3 regions of the Caldanaerobacter sp. genome follow, and region 3 is predicted to be linked to each of the others. Evidence: riboswitches for the same ligand, from Rfam matches in the RefSeq annotation. Region 3 holds a riboswitch; each other region holds the start of a gene.
The links. A riboswitch is a leader RNA that binds a small molecule or an ion and turns the genes downstream of it on or off. The one in region 3 is predicted to bind cyclic di-AMP.
Positions count from the first base shown of each region.

Region 1: another riboswitch for cyclic di-AMP. It lies ahead of ACPLVE_RS06485 (LysM peptidoglycan-binding domain-containing protein); the one in region 3 lies ahead of ACPLVE_RS07150 (C40 family peptidase).
Region 2: another riboswitch for cyclic di-AMP. It lies ahead of ACPLVE_RS05425 (ABC transporter substrate-binding protein); the one in region 3 lies ahead of ACPLVE_RS07150 (C40 family peptidase).

Region 1 is NZ_JBNATX010000017.1:18,813-23,399, reverse strand. Features, by position in the region: gene ACPLVE_RS06495 (response regulator transcription factor) at 1-613, shown strand, start outside; gene ACPLVE_RS06490 (ATP-binding protein) at 617-1,981, shown strand; cyclic di-AMP (ydaO/yuaA leader) riboswitch at 2,036-2,167, shown strand; gene ACPLVE_RS06485 (LysM peptidoglycan-binding domain-containing protein) at 2,168-2,974, shown strand; gene ACPLVE_RS06480 (creatininase family protein) at 3,118-3,837, shown strand; gene ACPLVE_RS06475 (gamma carbonic anhydrase family protein) at 3,933-4,487, shown strand; gene ACPLVE_RS06470 (PIG-L deacetylase family protein) at 4,481-4,587, opposite strand, start outside.
Region 2 is NZ_JBNATX010000012.1:33,718-38,304, reverse strand. Features, by position in the region: gene ACPLVE_RS05430 (beta-glucosidase family protein) at 1-1,674, shown strand, start outside; cyclic di-AMP (ydaO/yuaA leader) riboswitch at 1,709-1,843, shown strand; gene ACPLVE_RS05425 (ABC transporter substrate-binding protein) at 1,926-3,479, shown strand; gene ACPLVE_RS05420 (ABC transporter permease) at 3,529-4,539, shown strand; gene ACPLVE_RS05415 (ABC transporter permease) at 4,551-4,587, shown strand, end outside.
Region 3 is NZ_JBNATX010000020.1:32,031-36,617, forward strand. Features, by position in the region: gene ACPLVE_RS07130 (nicotinate phosphoribosyltransferase) at 1-550, shown strand, start outside; gene ACPLVE_RS07135 (ABC transporter substrate-binding protein) at 570-2,150, shown strand; gene ACPLVE_RS07140 (hypothetical protein) at 2,132-2,374, shown strand; tRNA gene ACPLVE_RS07145 (tRNA-Leu) at 2,339-2,426, shown strand; cyclic di-AMP (ydaO/yuaA leader) riboswitch at 2,578-2,708, shown strand; gene ACPLVE_RS07150 (C40 family peptidase) at 2,716-3,636, shown strand; gene typA (translational GTPase TypA) at 3,735-4,587, shown strand, end outside.

The sequences.
Region 1 (4,587 bases), on a different contig from region 3:
ATATGAAGTAAAAATAGCATATGATGGGGTTTCGGGGTTGAAAGAAGCTTTAGAAGGAGATTATGATATCGTACTTTTAGATGTAATGCTTCCAGTGATAGATGGATATGAGGTTTTAGAGAAGATAAGGGAGAAATCTGATATACCTGTAATAATGCTTACAGCAAAGGATCAGGTAAAAGACAAGGTAAAAGGTTTAGATATAGGTGCGGATGATTATGTCACAAAACCTTTTTCCATAGAAGAACTTTTTGCTCGAGTAAGAGCTGCGTTGAGGAAAAAAAATCTACCTTCGAAAAGAGGAGTATTGAAGTTTGCGGATGTTGTTATAGATTTTAATACATATGAAGTAAGAAGACAGGGTATAAAAATTGACCTTACTAAAAAAGAGTTTGACCTTTTGGAGTTTTTGATGAGAAATGCTGGAATTGCTCTTTCAAGAGAGAGGATTTTGCAGGCAGTATGGGGATATGAGTATTACGGTGATACAAATGTAGTGGATGTGTATATAAGGTTTTTGAGGAGTAAGATTGATGACCCTTTTGATAAGAAGTTGATTCACACTATAAGAGGTGTGGGTTACATTTTGAGGGTTGATGGGAATGAAGATTAGATGATGCCGAGAAGAATAACCTTTAGGATAGCACTTCTTTATTCTGCTGTCTTTTCTTGCGTGTTAATTTTTTTAAATGCTTCAGTGCTTTATACTTTAAAATATTACCTCATATATCAGTCAATGAAACAGGTAACAGTTCAGTCGGAAGTTATAGCGTCAAAGCTTGACATATCGGCTAAAGACATGAGCAGCATTCCAAAAGATATGGTGTTTTCTGGAATAGCAGATGAAAATATTTATGTAAAAATATTCGATTCAAAAGGGAATATTGTGTACCAATCAAAAAATTTAGAAGAAGTTTATATTCCGTATGCAATTAATTTAGGGGTTCCCGTTAAGATTGATGAGTTCGACAAAGATTTAGTTTATTTAAATACAAAATTCAAAAAAGACAATTCTATTTTTTATATTCAGGTTGTAAAAGATATGAAAAATGAGTATGCTTTTTTGAAGCTTCTTTTTATTTTGATGTTTTTTGCCGATGGAGCTGGCATATTAATATCCTTTGTAACAGGTTATTTAGTCACAAAAAGGGCATTAAAGCCGGTAGATTACATGATAAAAGAAGTAAAAGAGATAGATGCTAAGAGACTCAGTAAAAGGCTTAAAGTTTACGGCAAAGAAGACGAACTTGTGAGACTTGCAAAGACTTTTAACGATATGTTGGACAGGCTTGAAGAATCTTTTGCACGTCAAAACAGATTTGTTTCTGATGCTTCCCACGAATTAAGGACTCCTATTTCTATAATAAAAGGGTACATAGACATGCTGGATAGATGGGGAAAAGAGGATAAAGAGATATTGGAGGAAGGGATTAAAGCCATAAAAAAGCAAACCCTTGAGATGGAAAATCTTGTTGAGAAGCTTCTCTTTTTGGCTAGAGGTGACGACAGGTCGATAAAGTTAGAAAAAGATACTTTTGACTTAAAAGAGATGGCAGAAGAAGTAATCGCGGAGATTAAATTGATTTATGAAGACAAGGACATCTTGTTGAAAGGAGAAAGTGTAAATATAAAAGCAGATAAAAGGTTGATAAAAGAACTTTTGAGGATTCTTGTTGATAATGCAGCAAAATATACTTTAAAGGATGGCAGGATAGAGATTGAGATAGGAAATAGTGACAGGGCTTATATAAAGGTTAGAGATAATGGGATAGGAATTCCTGAAGAAGAATTGCCTCATATTTTTGAAAGGTTTTACAGGATAGATAAGGCCAGATCTAAGGAGACAGGGGGAACGGGTTTAGGGCTTTCAATTGCAAAATGGATTGTAGAGGAACATGGTGGAGAGATTCATGTAAGAAGTAAAGTAGGAGAGGGGTCGGAATTCACAGTGTTGTTTCCGATTGATAATGACAGCAAATGACTGTATTCCCATCAGTTTAATATAGACAGGGATTTTTCATTCTGTGTATAATTTAGATAAAACATGCCGAATCCCCAATAGTGGGGTACGGGGGATGTTAATTTGGGGGTGAATCCACATTTGTGTGGTAGGGTAGCCCTCACCCGAACCCGTCAACTAACCCCGGAGGCAAAGGAGGGTAAGGTAATGTCTAGAGTTCATATCAAGGCAAAGCCTCTCATCGCATTGATAATCGGAGGGCTATTTTTATTTCAGACTGTCTTTGCCGCTACTTATACTGTTAAACCGGGAGATACTTTATGGGGGATAAGTCAAAAATATGGCATTACTTACACTAAATTGATGGCTTTAAATGGGTTACAGACTACTACAATATATCCTGGCCAAGTGCTGCAAGTGCCTGGTAATGATAACATATATGTGGTTCAAAAAGGCGATAGTTTGTACTTAATAGCCAAAAAATATGGGATTACTGTAGATAATTTAAAAGCTGCAAACGATTATAAAAGTGATGTCATATATCCTGGTCAGGTGTTTATCATACCAAAACCTGTTGATTCTTCATCTCGCACCTATAACGATGTTAGCAGAGGTTATGTTCAAAGGAGCGTAATACCTTACACTTCAGAGGAATTTGACCTTCTTGCACGACTTGTTACAGCAGAAGCAGATGGAGAACCATATCAAGCCAAAGTAGCGGTAGCGGCTGTGGTGATAAACAGAGTTAAAAGTGGTATTTTCCCAAGCACCATAAAAGACGTTATATATCAAGTAGATGCGTGGGGCAATTATCAATTTACTCCTGTATTAAACGGATGGATAAATAGACCTGCATCTAAAGAAGCTATAGCTGCTTCAAGAGATGCTTTGAGTGGGATCGATCCAACAAACGGAGCCTTGTACTATTTTGATCAAAGTTCTACGAATGCTTGGCTTTGGTCTTTACCCATAGCGGCAAGGATAGGTAATATGGTTTTTTGTTATGGGAAGTAAGGCGATGAGAGGACAGAGGCGGGATAACCGCCTCTTTTAATTTTTATAAACTCATAGATATCTTTTATTTTCAGTTATGAATTGCTTGCTTTGATATCTAAAAAATGTTATTTTTAGATTAGAAAAATTTTGGAGGTGTTTCTATGTACATAGTGGATTATACATCTGATGACTTCCAGAAAAATTTAAAAAAATCAGATATAGTAATAGTGCCCGTTGGCTCTGTAGAAGCTCATGGTCAGCACCTTCCTCTTGGGACAGATATTTTTTCTCCCAGGCTTTTTTGTAAAATGATTGAAGAAAAAATTGGTGATTATGTGTGGATTGCTCCAGAGATACCTTATGGTCAAAGCTATGACCTTTCAGTCTATCCCGGGACAATTCACGTGCCTTCAGAAGTGCTGGCAGAGTATGTATATGCTGTTGGGAAAAGTTTATATGAAAATGGCCTAAAAAAGCTTATATTTTTAAATGGGCACGGGGGTAATATCACTGCTTTAAACCTTGCCAGTGAAAAGCTGGTTCAACTAGGGATGACCGTCCTTACAATAAACTGGTGGTTAGATTTTTCAAAAGAGATCCTCACAATTACAGAGGGGCAGGGACATGCTGGAGAAGACGAGACGTCAGCGATTTTGTATTACGATGAAAGACTTGTTAAGATGGAGAAGGCCACAAAAAATATAAAGAAGCCTATTTACAGGGTTTATTTTAAAGACAGGGGAAAAACGCTTTATGAAAATGCTATGTCAGGGGATGCTACACTTGCGACAAAAGAAAAAGGTGAAAAGATCTTCAAACTCGTGACGGAAAAAATTATTGAAGTAATAATGAATGTAAAAAATGAAATTTTTTATTTTTAGAATTGCACTTCTTGTTGTGAAGTGCTTTTTTTTATGGTATAATATAAACAACTGTTATAACCAGGTATAATGATTAACTTATATGGGGTGAAATTATGATTAGAGAAGATATATTTGGAAATTATCCCCAAATATCTCATACTTCTTATATAGATGATACAGCTATTTTGATAGGAAACATTGTGGTAGGAGAAAATGTATATATCGGACCCAATGTTGTTATAAGAGCAGACGAAATAGATGATAATTATCGAGTAGGTAAAATAATCATAAAAGACAGGGCTGTGATTTACGATGGATCAATCATCAACACTATAGGAGCTTCCCAAATCACGATAGGAGAGGGAGCTATAATATCCAATGGTGTGATAATAAAGGGAGAGTGCCATGTAGGAAATTTCACTATTTTGAATGTCAAAAGCATTATAGTCAATTCTCATATAGGTAATAACTGTTATATAGGAATTGGGACTGCTTTAGAAGGGATAAAAATGCCTGACAATACTATGGTGGAGTCGGGGGTGTTTTTGAAAGAAGATAACATAGAGATTTTTTTAAAACCTCTAGATATAGGCAAGAAAGGTTTTGCAGAAAAATTTAATTCTTTAGGGAAAATAGTGGGCAACCCTTACAGGTTATTAGGCTACTGAATTTTCTTTAAAAGTTTCCATGCTGTTTTATCGACAAGTTTTTTTCCTGAAAAAGTAGATGCCGAGAGGTAAATCGCGTCAAATTCTTTATCTACGGGAA
Region 2 (4,587 bases), on a different contig from region 3:
CGGGAAATATATTTAAAAGGGTTTGAAATAGCAATTAAAAAAGCCAAACCCTGGACGGTAATGAGCGCCTATAACAAACTAAACGGTTATCACGCTTCGCAAAATGAGTGGCTTTTGACTGAGGTTTTGAAAGAAGAGTGGAAATTTGAAGGGTTTGTAATGAGCGATTGGTACGCGGGGGACAGTGCTTCTTGTCAAATAAAAGCTGGAAATGACCTTATCATGCCTGGGGAAAGCCAGCAAAGGTATCCGGAACGAAAAAGGGATATCGAGGAGATAAAGGAAGCTCTTGAGAAGGGACTCATAACGGAAGAGATTATAAATGAAAGGGTTAGAAGAATTTTAAAAGTTTTAACAAATACTATTTCTTTTAAAAAGCACCCCTATTCTGATAAGCCGGATTTGGAAAAGAATGCAAAGATTTCTTATGAAGCGGCATCAGAAGGAGTAGTTCTTTTAAAAAATGATAAGGTTCTACCTTTATACAAGGGTGCAAAATTAGCGATTTTTGGTACAGGACAGATTGAGACTTTCAAGGGAGGACTTGGGAGTGGAAATACCAATCCTAAATATGTGGTTAGCATATTGGAGGGTTTTAGAAAAAGAGGCTTAAGCGTAGACGAGGAGTTAGCGGCGACATATGAAGAGAAGGTAAAAAAGATGAGGCAGGATGAATATAAGCCTACGAAGGCTTTTGGAAATTGGCTTCTTCCGAAGCTTCCAGAGGACTGGTTCGATGAAATAGAATTAGAGAGAATTGCCGAAAGGAATGAGGTAGGAATTATAGTGATAACGAGAAGTTCGAGTGAGGGGATAGATAGGGCTCTGGGAGAAGGTTATCCAATTCCTACCTCTGAATGGGTAAAAGATGAAGAAGCTTTATCCCGCGTCATACCTTATTCTTATTACTACCTTACACAAGATGAAAAGAATCTCATAATAAAAGTCTCTAGGGCTTTTCACTTGAAGGGGAAAAAAGTCTGCGTCATGCTTAATATAGGAGGAGTTATAGAGGTGGCAAGTTGGAGAGATTTTGTAGACGGAATACTTCTTTTGTGGCAGCCGGGTCAAGAAGCAGGGTATGTGGCTGCAGATATATGCTCTGGGGAAATTAATCCCTCTGGCAAGTTGCCTACTACTTTTCCGATGGATTACAAAGACGTGCCTTCATGGACCTATCCAGGAGAGCCAAAAGAAAACCCGGAAAGAGTAGTGTATGAAGAAGATATATATGTGGGCTACAGGCATTATGACACTTTCGGGAAAGAGGTTGCTTATGAGTTTGGTTTTGGCCTGTCTTACACGGAATTTGAATACAAAGGCTTAAGAATCGAGAAAAGAGATGAGGCTTTACAAGTGGAATTTGAAATTAAAAATGTTGGCAATTGCCCGGGAAAAGAGGTGGCACAGGTATACATAAAAGCGCCTAAAGGTAAAATTGACAAGCCCTATCAGGAATTGAAAGGTTTTGAAAAGACCCATCTTTTAAATCCGGGAGAGAGTCAAGAGATAAAAATAGAGATTCCTCTAAAGAGTCTTGCAAGTTTTGATGGGAAGGATTGGCTTTTAGAAGGAGGGAAATATCTAGTAAGAATTGGTTCTTCTTCGAGAGACATAAGGCTTATTGGAAGTATAGAAATTGAAGAAGAGAAGAGATATTCTGTGTTTGACTAACTGGTAAAAGTATGGTACAATTTAATAAACAACTTAATCGTTATCGCTGAACCCGAAAAGGGGCGGGGGACCCACACTTTTGGGGCGAATCTCTTCTTACGGGAAGAGTAGGGTTACTCCTTCGACCCGAGCCCGTCAGCTAACCTCGCAAGCGTGGGAAGGAGAAATATCCAGGACCGCTGGATATTTCAGCGGCCTTTTTATACCCCCGTCCTTACCATAAATTTACATTTAAGGGGGTATATTTTATTATGAAAAAAACTGCTATCCTTTTGGCACTTCTTTTATCACTTTTGCTCGTTTTAGGGGGATGTACATCCTCTAAGAAAGTAACTTCGGAAAAAGATGGGGGAACCATTGTAATAGCTTTGAATAAGGGCAGCATTGTGACATTGGATCCGGCCGATTACAGAGATAGAGAGACTGAGACAGTAATAAGAAACATATTTGATGGGCTTGTGACGCGTACATACGATGGAAAAGTAGTCCCTGAAATAGCAGAGTCTTGGGAAGTTATATCGCCTACAGAATGGGAGTTTAAAATAAGAAAAGGTGTGACTTTTCAAAATGGAGACCCTCTTACAGCCGATGACGTCGTATTTACATTTAATAGAATAATAAAAGAGGGGGGACTTGAAGGGAAAACTTCTCCAAGAAAAGGCTTGATGGGACCTGTGGAAGATGTCAAAAAGATCGATGACTATACGGTTAGATTTATACTAAAAGAGCCTTTTCCGGTTTTGCTTCAGGCACTGGTTCATCAGCAGATAATACCAAAAAAATATTATGAAGAAGTGGGGTACGAGGAATTTTTAAAGCATCCTATAGGAGCAGGACCTTTTAAGTATGTATCTGGGAAATTGGATGAGCAGATAGTTTTGGAAAGGTACGATGGATATTACGGTGGTTCTCCAGACATTCCCCCTGTTGGTCCTCCAAGTCTAAAAAGAGTTGTATTCAGAATGATACCTGAGCCCTCTACTGCAATAGCGGCTTTGGAAAAAGGAGAGGTAAATATAGTTCAGTATATCCCGCCTGACATGATAGAAAGGCTAAAGAAAAATCCAAACATACAGGTAAAAGAAAACATGGGGACAAGGGTGTATATACTCGAGATAAATAACAAAATGCCACCTTTTGATAATCCAAAGGTAAGACAGGCTTTAAATTATGCAATAGACATGGATTCTATTGTAAAAGAGATTTACAAAGGTTATGGGGTAAGACTTGCAGGGCCAATGCTTCCATATGCTTTTGCTGCAAATACTGATTTAAAGCCCTATGAGTACAATCCTGACAAGGCAAAAGAGCTTTTAAAAGAGGCTGGAGTTTCTGATTTGAAAGTTGTCATAGATACGCAGCCTTTTAGAGAAGAGGAAGCCTTGGCTATAGCTAACATGCTTGAAAAAATGGGCATAAAAGCTTCTGTAAGGACTTGGGAATGGGGAGTTTTGCAGTCAGAGATACAGAAAGGCACCAGGCAGCTATATCTTACTGACTGGGGAAATGCGTATCTTGATCCATTTGATTTTTTAAATCCAAAGCTAAAGACAGGTGAAAGAGGAAACTATTCTTTCTACAGCAATAAAGAGGTTGATAAGCTTTTAGATGAAGCGGCAAAAGAGACGGACAATGCTAAAAGAAAAGAGCTTTACTACAAGGCTCAGAAGATAATATATGACGATGCTCCATGGGTGTTTGGATATTCTTTAAAGACTGTAGAAGCAGCGACTAAAAATGTAGAAAACTGGAAGCCAAGTATGGACAGCAGAGAAAATATGCACAGAGTAAAGCTTTCTGAATGAGCAAAAAGGGGGTACCCCTTTTTGCTCTAAAGTGGATGGGGGAATTTTTATGAGGGAAGTTAAGGTTTTAAAAAGGGTATTTTACACAATTCCTATAATGCTAGCAATAGCTATAACGGTGTTTGTGTTTATGAGATTTACGCCAGGGGACCCTGTTGACATAATGATGGGAAAAGAAAGCATGGTGTCACAGCAGGATATAGAACTTTTAAAGAAGGAGTTTAATCTTGACAAACCGATATATACACAGCTTTACATTTTCCTTGCAAATCTTTTAAAGGGAGATTTGGGAAAGTCTATAACAAAGGGAGTTCCTGTAATTAAACTTATTAAAGAAACTTTACCCGCCACAATTGAACTTGCTCTGGCTGCATTAACCCTCGGGATTTTAATAGGTATTCCCATAGGGATTATATCTGCTGTCAAGCAGAATTCCTGGATTGACAGAAGTATGATGGCAATATCCTTTACAGGAATATCAATGCCTTCTTTCTGGCTGGGATTGATACTCATTCTAATTTTCTCGGCTAAGTTAAATTTACTTCCGAGTCAGGGCAGAATAAATTTTCTACTTCATATACCTAGAATAACAGGTTTTTACACTATTGATTCTCTTCTTGCTGGAGATTGGGAAGCCTTTTTAAGCAGTATAAGGCATCTTTTTTTGCCTGCTCTAACTTTAGCAGCTCCTTTAGCAGCTGTTCTGGCAAGAGTCATGAGGTCCAGTATGCTGGAGGTCTTAAGAAATGACTATGTAGTCTTCGCAAGGGCTAAGGGAGTGCCTGAGAAATTAGTAATACTTAAGCATGCTGTAAGAAATGCATTGATTCCGACAGTCACGGTATTAGGCATGGAAGTGGGTGCACTTTTGGGAGGCAATATGATAGTTGAGAATGTCTTTGGATGGCCTGGAATAGGCAGGCTTGTTGTGACTGCGATATTTGACAGGGATTATCCACTGGTGCAGGGAGTGGTAATGTTTTATGCCTTTACTTTTGTCATAGCAAACCTTTTGGTAGATATACTCTACACTTATCTGGACCCCAAGATTGAACTGTAGGGGGTGTTTAAATGACTATAAAAAATGGGATAGTGCCTGCAAAGTACT
Region 3 (4,587 bases):
TGCTTTAGTTGGAGGAGCTGACGATGCTAGCTGTGTGTTGGGAGCAAAATTGATGGGTAAAGAACCGAGGGGTACAGTGCCTCATGCGGCCTTTCTCATAGCTGGTGATACTTTGGAAGTGGCAAGGGCCTATAGAGATATAACTTCTCCAGAAGAAAAAATTACAATCTTAGTAGATACATTTAAGGACGAAGTGGAAGAAGCCTTAAGAGTCGCTGAGTTCCTTGGAGACAGACTGTACGGTGTGAGGCTTGATACCCCTTCTGAAAGAGGAGGAGTTACTCCTGATTTAGTTTATGAATTAAGGCAAAGGCTCAATCAGAAAGGTTTTTCTCATGTTAAAATCATAGTTTCAGGTGGTCTTACTCCTGAGCGAATTGCTCTTTTGGCAGAGAGCGGTGCAGATGCTTTTGGAGTTGGAAGCTATATATCTGATGCCCAGCCCATCGATATGACGATGGACATAAAAGAAGTAGAGGGGATTCCTGTAGCAAAAAGGGGGAGAATTCCAGGAATAATAGAAAATAAAAAGTTAAAGAAAGTCAAGTAAGTCTCGGGGATGATTTTTTATGAAAAGATTTTTGCTCCTTGTCTTTATTTTTATATTTCTTCTTAGTGGATGTAAGATTGGACCTTCAGGAATTGCAGAAAGTCCCCAAAAAAAAGAAGAATCACAAGAAAAGTCGAAGGAGATAGTGCAAGAGGGAGGAGTATTAAGAGTTAATATAACTCCTTTTGATACCTTAAATCCCTTTTTGAATGATAATGAAATGGCAAGGCAACTCCTTAATCTGACAATGGAATCTCTTATAACCATGGATAAGAGTTTAAAGCCTCTGCCTCTTCTTGCTTATAAATGGGAAATAAAGGGACTTAATATAAAATTTTATCTTCGAAGGGATGTAAGGTGGCAGGATGGAGAAAGCTTTACAGCAAAGGACGTAAAGTTCACAATGGATTCTTTTCTCGATGCTAATTCAAAAAGTCCCTATAAAGACTTGATAAAGAATTATATTTCTTCTTATAGAGAAATAAGCGACTATGAGTTTGAGGTAGATTTAAGTTCTCCTGTTGCGAATCCATTGGCTTTATTTATTTTTCCGATTGCTGCTTCCCATCAATATAAGGAGAAGAGTGATATTGGCAATTCCAGTTTGGTCCCTATTGGAACAGGTCCATATAAGATTGTTTCTTATGAAGAAGGAAATAAAGTTATATTGAAGGAAAATAATGATTATTGGGGTAAGAAACCCTATATTGAAGAAGTGGACTTTAAAATAGTTTCAGATGAGAATGCTATGATTTCGTCTTTTTTGAGTAAAGAGGCAGATTTTACTTTTGTAAAAGATTTTGATTGGGACAAATACAGAGAAGACTCGAAAATAAACATATATAAATATCCTCGACAAATTTACGTGTTTCTAGCACCAAATTTAAAAAAACAAGTTTTTTCTGATGTAGCTGTAAGAAAGTCTATAGCTTATAGTATAGATGTTGATAAGATTCTAAGAGAAGTGTATTTTAAACATGGTTTAAAATCTGATGTTCCAATAAGACCAGATTCATGGCTTTATAGCCCTAAAATTGCATCTTTATATAGTGTAAAAGAAGCCCAAAGGTTATTAAAAGAAGCTGGGTGGTCACAAATTAACGGTCTATGGACAAAGGGGAATACTAAGCTTGCTTTTAATTTACTGGTAAATACTGACAACCAGTATCTTTTGAAGGTGGCTCAGATTATAAAGGCTAATTTAAAAGAGATGGGAATTGAGATAAATGTAATTTCTGTTTCTTGGGACCAATTACTGAAATCGATCTTTTCTGGAAACTTTGATCTGGTTTTGATGGAATGGAATTTGAATTATAATCAAGATATCTCTTCTTTGTTTATGACAAAGGGCAAAGATAATTTTATGGGGTACAGCAATCCTAAAGTGGATGAACTTTTTAGACAAATTTTTCTTTCCACTGATGAAAAGAGTTTAAAAAGCAGTTATTACAAATTAGGAGAATTGATATCTGACGAACAACCAGTGATAGGCCTCTATTATATAGAAGGCGCTGTGATGTCTTATGATTATGTCAAAGGCATTGATCCAACTTCTTTTAACGTCTTTAACAATATTGCAAATTGGTATTTAAAAAAATAGTATTGACAGGTGGCGCAAAAGATTATATAATTTATGACGTACAAAGACGTTCTGCGGCGGTGGCGGAACTGGCAGACGCGTACGTTTGGGTGTACGACGACTCAGTGATTATATCAATACTGGAACTAATGAATAATCTCGCCACCTTGACAAATGAGGTAGATAGCAAGTATAATAAAAAAGTACAGGCGGGCGTGCTGGAATTGGCAGACAGGCGTGTTTGAGGGGCACGTGGGAGGTAATCCCGTGTGGGTTCAAGTCCCACCGCCCGCACCAATGGAAGAAAGGGAGTTTTTCCCTTTTATTTTTTTGTATCAAAAAGATTAATTTTTTATAAAATATATTAAGAAAAGATTAAATTTTTTAAGAAAATGTAATGTAAACATTGACTTTGAAATTTTCCTGTGATAAGATAAGAAAAAAGGACTTTGCAATCTTGCCGAATCCGAAAGGTACGGAGGAACCGCTTTTTGGGGTTAATCTGCGGCTTTGCCGCAGTAGGGATGCCTTCTGTCCCGCACCCGACAGCTAACTCCGGAGGCATTAAAGGAAGGAGATTTGCAAAATGGAATCAAAACTAGGAAAAGTTATCTTTGGTGTCTCTGTTTTTGGCATGACGCTGATAGGTAATGCTTTCCTGCATCCAGTTTTTGGAGAGGGATTAGGGGTTGGGAAGGTTACGGGAAATTATGTGAATGTAAGAAGCGAAGGTTCTCTTTCAGGCAGCGTAATTACCCAGGTTAACAGAAACGAAACGGTTACTGTTTTAGAAAAACAGGGGTCTTGGTACAAGATTAAGCTCCCTGATGGCAGAGAAGGATGGATTTACGCGGATTTTCTGGCAGTTAGATCTCCTCTCCCAACTTCTCGAGAAGAAACGAGAGATGCGAATGTAGGGATTGTAACAGGAAGCTATGTAAATTTAAGAAGTGAAGCCAGTTTGTCGGGGAAAGTATTGAGGCAGCTTTCCAAAGGCACGCAGGTTGCAGTTTTAGAGAAGGAGAATGGATGGTACAAGGTAAGGCTTTCAGATGGACAAGAAGGATGGATTTATGGACAGTACTTAGCGGTTCGGAATGGATCCACTGCATCAAGAGGGGATGTTGATAGGAGTCTTGTAGATAAATTAATAGATTATGCTAAATCATTTTTAGGAACTAGATATGTTTACGGCGGGAGTTCTCCTAGAGGATTTGATTGCTCAGGGTTTGTCTCTTATGTGTTTTCAAATTTCGGTTTTAGCTTACCTAGGACGGCTGACGAGCAGGCTAATGTAGGAGACTTAGTTAGCCGAGATGTTTTGGAAAAAGGAGATCTGGTATTTTTTAAGACTCTGGGCAGTAGCATTATAAACCATGTAGGTATATACATCGGGGATGGGCAGTTCATCCATGCTTCTTCAGGAGCTGGAAAAGTTATTATAAGTCCTCTTAATGAAGGGTATTACCTTTCTCACTATGTAAAAGCTAAAAGGGTGATTAAGTAGAGCACTTTGTAGTGCTCTTTTTATATTGACTATTTTAAGTTATTGGTATATCATATAATACTGTACACGACATACCTTTTTATGGAAGGAGATACCTTATGAGGACGGTAAGGGAAGATGTAAGAAATATAGCGATTATTGCTCATGTTGACCATGGTAAAACTACTTTGGTAGATGCTATGCTCAAGCAGAGTGGCATATTCAGATGGAATGAAAAAGTGGAAGAGAGGATACTCGACTTTAACGACCTCGAAAGAGAGAGAGGCATAACTATATTAGCCAAAAACACGGCAGTCAGGTATAAAGATGTAAAAATAAATATAGTTGATACGCCGGGACATGCCGATTTCAGTGGAGAAGTTGAAAGGGTTTTAAAAATGGTAGATGGTGTATTGCTATTAGTAGATTCTTTTGAAGGGCCAATGCCCCAGACGAGATTTGTGTTGAGCAAGGCCTTAGAACTTGACTTAAAGCCCATTGTTGTAATTAGCAAAATTGATAGACCCGATGCAAGGCCCAATGAAGTTATCGATGAGGTTTTTGATTTATTTATAGAACTTGGAGCAAATGATGACCAAATTGATTTTCCTGTGGTATATACTTCAGGTAAAGAAGGAATAGCCATGCTGGATTTGAAAGAAGAGTCTCATGATTTAAGACCGCTTTTTGAGACTATAATAAAATACATTCCTGCTCCTTCAGGTGATATGGAAGGGCCTTTGCAGATTATTGTTACTACGCTGGATTATGATGAATATATAGGACGAATTGCTATTGGAAAAGTGATAAGAGGGAAAATCAAGGTGGGAGATGAAGTAGCTATATGCAAGTTAAACGGTAATATACAGAAATTTACCATAAACAATATATACCAGTTTGAAGGATTGAAAAGAGTACCTGTTGAAGAGGCAAGGCTAGGAGATATAGTGGCTGTTTCGGGAATTAGCGATA